DNA from 3 places in the Arthrobacter sp. NPDC058192 genome. Region 2 is predicted to be linked to each of the others. Evidence: predicted binding sites of a transcription regulator. Region 2 holds the regulator's gene; each other region holds the start of a gene.
The links. The regulator HrcA, encoded in region 2, represses chaperone genes, less so after heat shock. The targets are predictions, from matches to a motif close to TTNGCACTCGNNNNNNNCGAGTGCNAA.
Positions count from the first base shown of each region.

Region 1 (3,274 bases), on a different contig from region 2:
TACTCGCCGGTTGCGGCGTTGAGGCCGTGGCCTGCGGGCAGGCCGCGGACCTTGTCCACCACGACGCCGGGCTCGAGGCCGGCGTTGAAGGCGATCTGCTTCAGCGGGGCGTCGATGGCAACGCGGACGATGTTCGCACCCGTTGCTTCGTCACCGGCGAGCTGCAGGTTCGCGAAGGCCTTGGCTCCGGCCTGGATCAGGGCCACGCCACCGCCGGCGACGATGCCCTCTTCAACAGCAGCCTTGGCGTTGCGGACGGCGTCCTCAATGCGGTGCTTGCGTTCCTTGAGCTCGACCTCGGTGGCGGCACCGGCCTTGATGACTGCAACGCCGCCGGCCAGCTTGGCCAGGCGCTCCTGCAGCTTCTCGCGGTCGTAGTCGGAATCGGAGTTCTCGATCTCGGCGCGGATCTGGGAAACGCGGCCGGCGATCTGGTCGGCGTCGCCTGCACCCTCAACGATGGTGGTCTCGTCCTTGGTGACAACAACCTTGCGGGCCTTGCCGAGGAGTTCGAGTCCGGCGGTCTCGAGCTTGAGGCCGACTTCCTCGGAGATGACCTGGCCACCGGTGAGGATGGCGATGTCGGCCAGCTGCGCCTTGCGGCGGTCGCCGAAGCCCGGAGCCTTGACGGCAACGGACTTGAAGGTGCCGCGGATCTTGTTGACGATCAGGGTGGCCAGAGCCTCGCCCTCGATGTCTTCGGCAATGATCAGCAGCGGCTTGTTGGACTGCATGACCTTTTCCAGGACAGCAACCAGTTCCTTGACGTTGGAGATCTTGGAGTTGACGATCAGGATGTACGGATCCTCAAGGACCGTTTCCTGGCGCTCGGTGTCGGTGACGAAGTAGGCCGAGATGTAGCCCTTGTCGAAGCGCATGCCTTCGGTCAGTTCCAGTTCGAGGCCGAACGTGTTCGACTCCTCGACGGTGATGACGCCTTCCTTGCCGACCTTGTCGAGCGCTTCGGCGATCAGGGCGCCGATCTCGTTGTCGCCGGCGGAGATGGACGCGGTGGCGGCGATCTCTTCCTTGGTCTCGATTTCCTTGGCGGAGGCCAGGAGCTCGGCGGTGACGGCTTCAACAGCCTTCTCGATGCCGCGCTTGAGGGACAACGGGTCTGCGCCGGCCGCGACGTTGCGCAGGCCTTCCTTGACCAGGGCCTGTGCCAGCACGGTCGCCGTGGTGGTGCCGTCGCCTGCGACGTCATCCGTCTTCTTGGCAACTTCCTTGACCAGCTCGGCGCCGATCTTCTCGTAGGGATCGTCCAGCTCGATCTCCTTGGCGATGGAAACACCATCGTTGGTGATCGTGGGGGCGCCCCACTTCTTTTCGAGGACGACGTTGCGTCCCCGCGGGCCGAGGGTGACCTTGACGGCGTCGGCGAGGATGTTCAGGCCCCGCTCAAGACCGCGGCGTGCCTCTTCATCAAATGCAATGATCTTGGCCATAACGGCAGTAGTCCTTTCGGGACAGTCGTTAAGAATGAACCTTCGCTGTGGTGCCCGCGACGGACGATCCCTACCCGGCGGCCTCTGTATGCCGCTGGGTCCGGGATCTCACCCCAGCAAGGTGTTTCTTTAACTCCTGCTCCGGCCGCCTCACTCCGCGGCCGGGCGGGCCGGGCGGCGTGTTAGCAGTCGGTGCGCTGGAGTGCTAAGTCAATAATTAGCACTCCCCCGGGTAGAGTGCAAGCAGTGTCCGGCCATAACCGGAAGCCGGACGGGGCCGCTACGCTACGAGCGATCAGCGGGAACTAGTGCTGCTGGTGGCGGTTTCCGTGCCGGTCATCGTGGCCAGGTTGTCCGCGCCGTAGCTGTAGACCACGTAATTCGCCTCGGTGATGTCGCCATGGGCATCAAAGTTGATCCGCCCAGACCGGCCGTCGTAATCCGGACGCTGACCGGCCCGGAGCGCCTCGACGCAGTCCTTGTAGCTCGTGCACACCTTCGTCGCGGCCTGGCTGGCGGCCTGCCCGCCGGGGCCACCCGCGGCGGCGGCTCCGCCCGAGACGGCGACCAGGTTCGCCGCGATGGAAGTGCCGGCGTCGTCTTCCGCCGCGGCGGCTGCGAGCGCGGCGAGGATGACGGCGTCGTACGTCTCGGCGGCGAACACCATGTCCTTCAGTCCGGGATCGACGCCAACGAGGTCCGCCTGGAATGCGGCGGAGGGGAACACACCGGGCAGGATCGCCCGGGTGCCGTCCAGCGCCTGCGTGCCCAACCCGGAGCCGTACCGGCTCACTGCTCCGTCGCTGAGGATGAGTTTCTTGCCGGCAAGGCCGGCGTTGTTTAGTTCGGCGATGGCACCCTGCGCACCTTCGCGGGCCACCAGGACGACGGCGTCCGGATTCGCGGCCTTCACGGCCTCGACAGCCTGTTGCTCCTGCCCCGGCGTGAACTTCGCATCGGCCACGGCGTCCAGTCCGGACTGTTTGGCCGCGTCGGCGACAGCGGCCCCGAGCTCCTTGCCGTAACCGCCTTCCTCATGCAGCACCGCCACGGTCTTGGCGCCGGCGTCCTTGGCCAGCTTGGCAAGGACTGACGCCTGGGCGATGTCGGACGCAGCGGTGCGGAAATAGTAGCCGTTGCTCTTGTAGTTGCTGAGCGCGGCGGCAGTGTTGGCCGGCGAGATGACCGCGACCTTGGCGTTGGCCAAGACGTCGATGGCGGCGGGGGCGCGGCTGGAATCGGTGGGGCCGATCACGGCATCGGCCTTAGCGGCCGCGAGGTCCCGGGCCTGGGCGGCGGTGTCCGTGCTGATGGTTTCCGGCAGCAGCTCAACGGGTTTACCCTTGTGGCCGCCCGCTGCGTTGATGTCCTGAACGGCAAGCTTGGCCGCGGCGAGCTGGGGAGCGTTGAGGAAGTTCTGCGGCCCCGTGTTGTCCAAGATCAGGCCGATGCGCAGTGTGCCGTCGCCGCTAGCCTCAGCACTGGATACGCGGGCGCTGCCCCCCGGTCCCAGGCAGCCCGTCAGGGCGAGGGCGGCGGCTGTTGCTGCGGCGAGGGCACGGCCCGGCGGAAGGGCCCTGGTACGGCGCAGGTCAGTTTTCCCTGGGGCATTTGTGCTGGCAGGCAGTTGTGTGTTGGCAGGCAGTGCCACTAGGCGGGCCGGACGCTTTCAGCCTGCGGGCCTTTTTCGCCCTCACCGACTTCCAGCTCCACTCTCTGGCCCTCGTCCAGGGCGCGGTAGCCTTCCCCGACGATCGCAGACCAGTGCACGAAGACGTCGTTTTCCGAACCGTCCACGGTGATGAAGCCATAGCCTTTTTCGGCGT
Region 1 is NZ_JBHVVJ010000009.1:122,313-125,586, forward strand. Features, by position in the region: gene groL (chaperonin GroEL) at 1-1,448, opposite strand, end outside; gene ACFVVK_RS11005 (ABC transporter substrate-binding protein) at 1,744-3,039, opposite strand; gene ACFVVK_RS11010 (cold-shock protein) at 3,099-3,274, opposite strand, start outside.
Region 1: a site for HrcA is predicted at 1,631-1,657, ahead of groL (chaperonin GroEL). Genes of this name have one in related genera too.

Region 2 (3,274 bases):
GCTACTTGATCCAGCGCAGGTTGAACTCGTAGCGGTGTGGCTGGCCACGGTTGACGTGGATGCCTGCCGCTACCGAGAAGCAGGTCACCGCGATCCAAATCACCGTGGCGAGCACAGCAAAGAGGTTCCCCACCACGGGTATGAACACCAGCAGGTTCGCGAGCACGGCCGCGAGAGTCGGCGGCAGCGTGAAGTTGAGGGCTTCCTTGGACTCCTGCGCCGTGAAGGGGCCGCGGTCCTTGAAGATCAGGTAGATCAGCAGCGAGGGCACGCAGCCCAGGATGCCGCCGAAGTGCGCGAGCGTGGCCCACTGGCGGTCCTCGCTGGCCGTCAGTGGCAGCGCATTCGCGGGAACGCCATGGTACGGAGGCCGGGCGTTGCCTGCCTGGTTGTCCGTGTGTTCGCGTGCGTTATCTGCCACGGTGTTGCCCTTCAGATTGCGGGGATGCGGTGCTGCTGGGGTTGTGCCTTCACTAGCGGGTCCGCGCCGGAAGCGCGGCCGCCGTATCAAGAATACTTGCTTGGGCGCGTCTGTGGACATCCGCGGCGTCCCCGCAAGGGACTTGGGCACGGTGTCGACCAGGGGGAAGCATGGACTAGGGCACAGTGAGGAAGTCAATGACTTCCTCGACCCGGCCGAGCAGGGACGCCTCCAGATCGGCGTAGCTGCGGACAGCGCCCAGGAGTTTTTGCCAGCCGAGGCCAATGTCCTCCTTCGTGGTGTGAGGCCACCCGAAGGCCGTCAGGATGCCGGTCTTCCAGTCGACGCCGCGGGGGACCACCGGCCAGCGCTCAATTCCCAGGACGGCCGGGCGGATGGCCTGCCACACGTCCACGTAGGGGTGGCCCACGATCAGGACGTTGCCGGCAGCACCAGGCGAGGCCATCACGGCCTCGGCGATCCGCGATTCCTTGGAATTCGGCACGAGGTGGTCAACGAGCACGCCAAGGCGGCGCCCAGGGCCCGGCCGGAACTCGGCCACGGCGCCTGCGAGGTCGTCAATGCCGTGCAGGGGTTCGACCACGATGCCCTCCACCCGGAGGTCGTCACCCCAGACCTTCTCCACAAGCTCGGCGTCGTGCTTGCCTTCCACCCAGATCCGGCTGGCCTTGGCCACCTGGGCGCGCTGCCCGGCCAACCGCACCGAGCCCGACGCCGTGCGGCCGGCACCAGCGGCGGCCGCTGCCTGCCTCGGGGCCGGTGGCATCAGCCGGATCGGCTGTCCCTCCAAGAGGAAGCCGAAACCGAGGCGGAAGGACCGCGACTTGCCCCGCCGGTCCTCCAGCGCCACCACGTGCATGCCGCCCGACTTTTCCACGCGGGTCACGGCGCCCACCCAGCCGGACTGGACCTCCTCGAGGACCATCCCGCGTTCCACCGGCACTTCGGGCAACTGCGTCTTGGCGGGGGCGGACAGGTCCTGCGGTCCCCAGTTTTGATACGACATCTCTACACGCTTACTTTTGCAGTCGGAACGTACGGCGGTCAGTGAAACACTCCCGCGGGCCACGCCTGGAGCGAATCCAATGCTAACAACGCGGCGACTCATATTAGACTGGTTAGCACTTAGGCATGTCGAGTGCTAACCCCTGTCCGGCCGCGGACCGCCCTGGCACCGCTGGGGGACGCGAACCGGACGGCGCGGCACCGGCTGCGGGAGAGTCGATTGGAGGTGGAGCGTGAGCGAACCGCGCAAACTCGAAGTGCTGCGCGCCATCGTGGAGGACTACGTCCATTCCCGCGAGCCCGTCGGTTCCAAAGCGCTCGTGGAACGGCACCATCTTGGCGTCTCCAGTGCCACGATCCGCAACGACATGGCTGCGCTGGAGGACGAGGGGCTCATCACGGCACCGCACACGAGTGCCGGCCGGATCCCCACTGACAAGGGCTACCGGCTCTTCGTCGACCAGATCTCCGCCGTCAAGCCGTTGTCCCCGGCCGAGCGCCGGGCCATTCAGGCGCTGCTGGAAGGATCCGAGGACCTCGACGACGTCCTCGACCGGACCGTGCGGCTCCTCGCCCAGCTGACCAACCAGGTCGCCGTCGTGCAGTATCCGCTGCTGAGCCGCGCCAAGGTGCGGCACATAGAATTCGTGCTCCTGGCGCCCCGGAAGGTGCTGGCGGTCCTGATTGCGGATACCGGCAAGGTGGAGCAGCGCGTGATCGACGTCGGGCAGGACGTTCCCGACGACGCGGTGGCGGAACTGCGCACCCGGTTCCTGGCCGGCCTGTCCGGAACCCCGCTGAGCCTGATGCCGCAACTGCTGCCCGCCGTCGTGGCAGGCGGCTCGCCGGCGCACCGCGGAGCAGCCCAGGCCCTTGCCAGGGGCCTGGAGGCCCTGGCCACGAGCAGCCGCGAAGAGCGCATGGTCATGGCCGGCACCGCCAACCTGGCCCGCTCCAATCTGGACTTCCCGCTCAGCATCGGGCCCGTGCTGGAGGCGCTCGAGGAACAGGTCGTCATGCTCCGTCTCCTGAGCGAGATGGCGGCCGACCCGCGCGGCGTCACGGTCAGCATCGGCCGCGAAAACCCCTACGACGGTCTTGCCGAGGCGTCGGTGGTGGCCACGGCCTACGGGCCTGACGCCACGGCTAAGGTCGGCGTACTGGGCCCCACCCGGATGGACTATCCGACCACTATGGCCGCCGTGCGCGCGGTGGCCCGCTATCTTTCGAGGATCCTGGGCCCCTGACGGACCCGGGACAAGACGCGACTTCTTGCCCACAGGCAATACGAAAAGGAAGAGATACACACTTTGAGCACCCACTACGACGTTCTTGGAGTCTCCCGCGACGCATCCGGGGAGGAGATCAAGAAGGCCTACCGGAAACTGGCCCGCACCCTGCACCCGGACGTGAACCCGGGGGAGGACGCCGCGGACCGCTTCAAGGCCGTCACCCACGCCTACGAGGTCCTCTCCGATCCGCAGAAGCGCCGGGTCTATGACACCACGGGCAACGAGAACGGCACCGACAACGGCTTCGGCGGCGGCAGCTACGCTGGCCAGGGCTTCGCCTTCCAGGACATCTTCGAGACCTTCTTCGGCGGCGGCGCCGGCGGCGGCCCGGGCGGTCCGGCGTCCCGGATCCGCCGCGGCCAGGACGCGCTCATCAGCGTGCGGATCGACCTGCGCGACGCCGTGTTCGGGGTCAACAAGAAGCTCGAGGTGGACACCGCCGTCGTCTGCCCCACGTGTGAGGGTTCCTGCTGCCGCGAGGGCAGCCACCCCGTCCGCTGCGACATCTGCGGCGGCAGCGGCCAGGTCCAGCGGG
Region 2 is NZ_JBHVVJ010000030.1:11,614-14,887, forward strand. Features, by position in the region: gene ACFVVK_RS20210 (DUF4870 domain-containing protein) at 2-421, opposite strand; gene ACFVVK_RS20215 (DUF3097 domain-containing protein) at 597-1,448, opposite strand; gene hrcA (heat-inducible transcriptional repressor HrcA) at 1,681-2,694, shown strand; gene dnaJ (molecular chaperone DnaJ) at 2,758-3,274, shown strand, end outside.

Region 3 (3,274 bases), on a different contig from region 2:
TGGTGCGCCGGGCCGGGTCCAGCCAGACGCCGTCGACGCCCTCGAGCGAAACCGAGGTGGCATCCGAGTGGACCACGGTGGCATTGCGGAACGGGATCAGGTTCATCGTGGCGCAGGCGGCCGTGGTCTCATCCATTTCCACCGCCGTGACCGTCAGGTCCATGGACGCCAGGGCCATCGCGTCCGCGCCGAGCCCGCAGCCGAGGTCCGCGACATGGCCGACCCCCGCCTCCACGAACCGCTGCGCGTGCCGGGCCGCCACCGTGAGCCGGGTGGCCTGCTCCAGGCCGGCCTGGGTAAAGATCATCTGCCGGGCGAACTCGCCGAACTTGGCTTCGGCCTTGGTCCGCAGCCGGGACTGGGTGAGTACCGCCGAAACCAGTTCGGGGGAGTGGCCGGCCTTGCGCAGCTCCGCGGTGAGGCGGAAGGCGTCGTCCTCGCGGTAAGGGCCCAGCGACGCCAGCAGCTCCCAGCCCTCGGGGGTGAGGATCGGGGCGATGTGTTCCTGCGGTGCGTCAGTCATGCCATCCAGCGTAGTTCAGGGCCGGGGGCGGGCTGTGACCGGTGCACTGAGGCTAGGCTTGACGGCATGGATGACAGCGGTACAGGCGACAGCACGTCAGGGAACGACGCCGGACGGGAGGACGCCGGGCAGGAGGGCGCCGGGCAGGAGCGCCGCAGCCCCCGGGGGCTGGCCCGCTATGCCCGGCCGGCACTGATCGCAGGGGCCGTGATCGCCGTCGTGAGCATCGCGCTGCTGGTCATCATCTTCTTCCTCGACTCGTTCAACGCCACCGTGTATTCCGTCGGCGGCAAGAGCGTCCAGGACGCCACCGACGAGGCGCGGTCCATCCGCGAGACCTATGCCACGGCCCGGCTTGGCGGGGTCATCTTCCTGATCGTCGGCGTCCTGCTGGCCGCCGCCGGGGGGTGGCTGCTGTACAGGCACCGGAATGACGAGGGCAAGCGCCGGGACGAGGGCGGCGAGGACGTGGACTTCGAGGACCTCGCCGGGGAGTAGCCGCACCCTCCGCTCCACCGGACATGTCCACTGGTCCGCGCCAGACCCGGACATGTGCAGGGGTGGGCGCGAAGGTTGGACATGTTCGCACGCGCCACGGGACATGTCCGGTGGCCGGCGCCAGGCCTGGGCATGTGCAGGGGTGGGCCCGAAGGTTGGACATGTTCGCACGCGCCACGGGACATGTCCGGTTGCCAGCGCCAGGCCTGGACATAACACTCACAGGTCCTACGCCTGTGGTTAGGGCTGGACATGTCCCCCAGGGTCCGCGCCAAGGCTACATCTGGTTCGGATATGTCCTACGCCCGCTGTGAAGACGGGACATGTCCAGTGGTGGGCGCCGGGCCTGGACATGCGCACACGCTGAACGGGACATGTCCAGTGGTGGGCGCCAGGCCTGGACATGCGCACACGCTGAACGGGACATGTCCAGTGGTGGGCGCCAGGCCTGAGCAGAGCACCCATATGTCCAACGCCCGCCGTCAGAAATGGACATGTCCCGCGGGTTTTGGGTCCGGCATTGTCCACCGGGAAGGAATTTCTGGCACTCGCCTTGACCGAGTGCTAACCGGTTACATAGAGTCGTCGTTAGCACTCTCCCTAGGAGGGTGCTAACACATGAAGCACCTTCCGCCAGGCATGCTGCCGGCACCGCGACGACGGTCTGCACGCCATGGCATCACCGCTTCATAGTCCACGAATTTGCTGACGAAAAGGAGAGGTCCGAGTGTCGGTCTCTATTAAGCCTCTTGAGGATCGTATTGTTGTCCGCCCGCTCGAAGCCGAGCAGACCACGGCTTCCGGCCTGGTTATCCCGGACTCCGCGCAGGAGAAGCCGCAGGAAGGCGAAGTTGTTGCGATCGGCCCCGGCCGCTTTGATGACAACGGCAACCGCGTTCCCGTTGACGTTGCAGTTGGCGACGTCGTTATCTACTCCAAGTACGGTGGAACCGAAGTCAAGACCGGCGGCACCGAGTACCTCGTGCTCTCCGCCCGCGACGTTCTGGCGATCGTCGTAAAGTAACTCTCTTGGACCCCCGCGCAGCCGATCCCTTCGCCATGAACGGATCAGTTGCGCGGGGTTCTGTCTTGAAAGGACAAAACCATGGCAAAGCAGCTTGCGTTTAACGACGCTGCCCGCCGGTCGCTCGAAGCCGGCATCGACAAGCTCGCCAACACCGTCAAGGTGACGCTGGGCCCGCGCGGCCGCAACGTCGTGCTGGACAAGAAGTGGGGCGCCCCCACGATCACCAACGACGGCGTGACCATCGCCCGTGAAGTCGAACTGGACGACCCGTACGAGAACCTTGGCGCGCAGCTTGCCAAGGAAGTCGCCACCAAGACCAACGATGTCGCCGGTGACGGCACCACCACCGCCACCGTCCTGGCCCAGGCCCTGGTCAAGGAAGGCCTGCGCAACGTGGCGGCCGGTGCCGCGCCGGGCGAGATCAAGCGCGGCATCGAGGTCTCGGTCGAGGCCGTCGCCGCCCGCCTGCTGGAGAACGCACGCCCCGTCGAAGGCACGCAGGTTGCCAACGTGGCTGCCATCTCCGCGCAGAGCGAGGAAGTCGGCGAGCTCCTGGCCGAGGCCTTCGGCAAGGTCGGCAAGGATGGTGTGATCACCATCGAGGAATCCTCCACCACCCAGACCGAACTGGTCCTCACCGAGGGCATGCAGTTCGACAAGGGCTACCTGTCCCCGTACTTCGTCACCGACGCAGAACGCCAGGAAGCTGTCCTCGAGGACGCCCTGATCCTGATCAACCAGGGCAAGATCTCCTCGGTCCAGGAATTCCTGCCGCTGCTGGAAAAGGCGCTGCAGAGCTCCAAGCCGCTGTTCATCATTGCCGAAGACGTCGAGGGCGAGGCGCTGTCCACGCTCATCGTCAACCGCATCCGCGGTACGCTGAACGTCGTCGCCGTCAAGGCGCCGGGCTTCGGTGACCGCCGGAAGGCCATGCTGCAGGACATCGCGACCCTCACTGGCGCGCAGGTTGTCTCCCCGGAACTGGGCCTGAGCCTGGACACCGTGGGACTTGAGGTGCTCGGCACCGCTCGCCGCATCACGGTCACCAAGGACAACACCACGATCGTCGACGGCGCCGGTTCGGCCGAGGACGTCGCCGCCCGCGTTGCCCAGCTGCGCGCCGAGCTGACCCGCACCGACTCCGACTGGGACAAGGAAAAGCTGCAGGAACGCCTGGCCAAACTGGCCGGCGGCATCGGCGTCATCAAGGTTGGCGCTGCCACCGA
Region 3 is NZ_JBHVVJ010000016.1:5,668-8,941, reverse strand. Features, by position in the region: gene ACFVVK_RS15790 (SAM-dependent methyltransferase) at 1-523, opposite strand, end outside; gene ACFVVK_RS15785 (hypothetical protein) at 590-1,021, shown strand; gene groES (co-chaperone GroES) at 1,749-2,045, shown strand; gene groL (chaperonin GroEL) at 2,127-3,274, shown strand, end outside.
Region 3: a site for HrcA is predicted at 1,563-1,589, ahead of groES (co-chaperone GroES). Genes of this name have one in related genera too.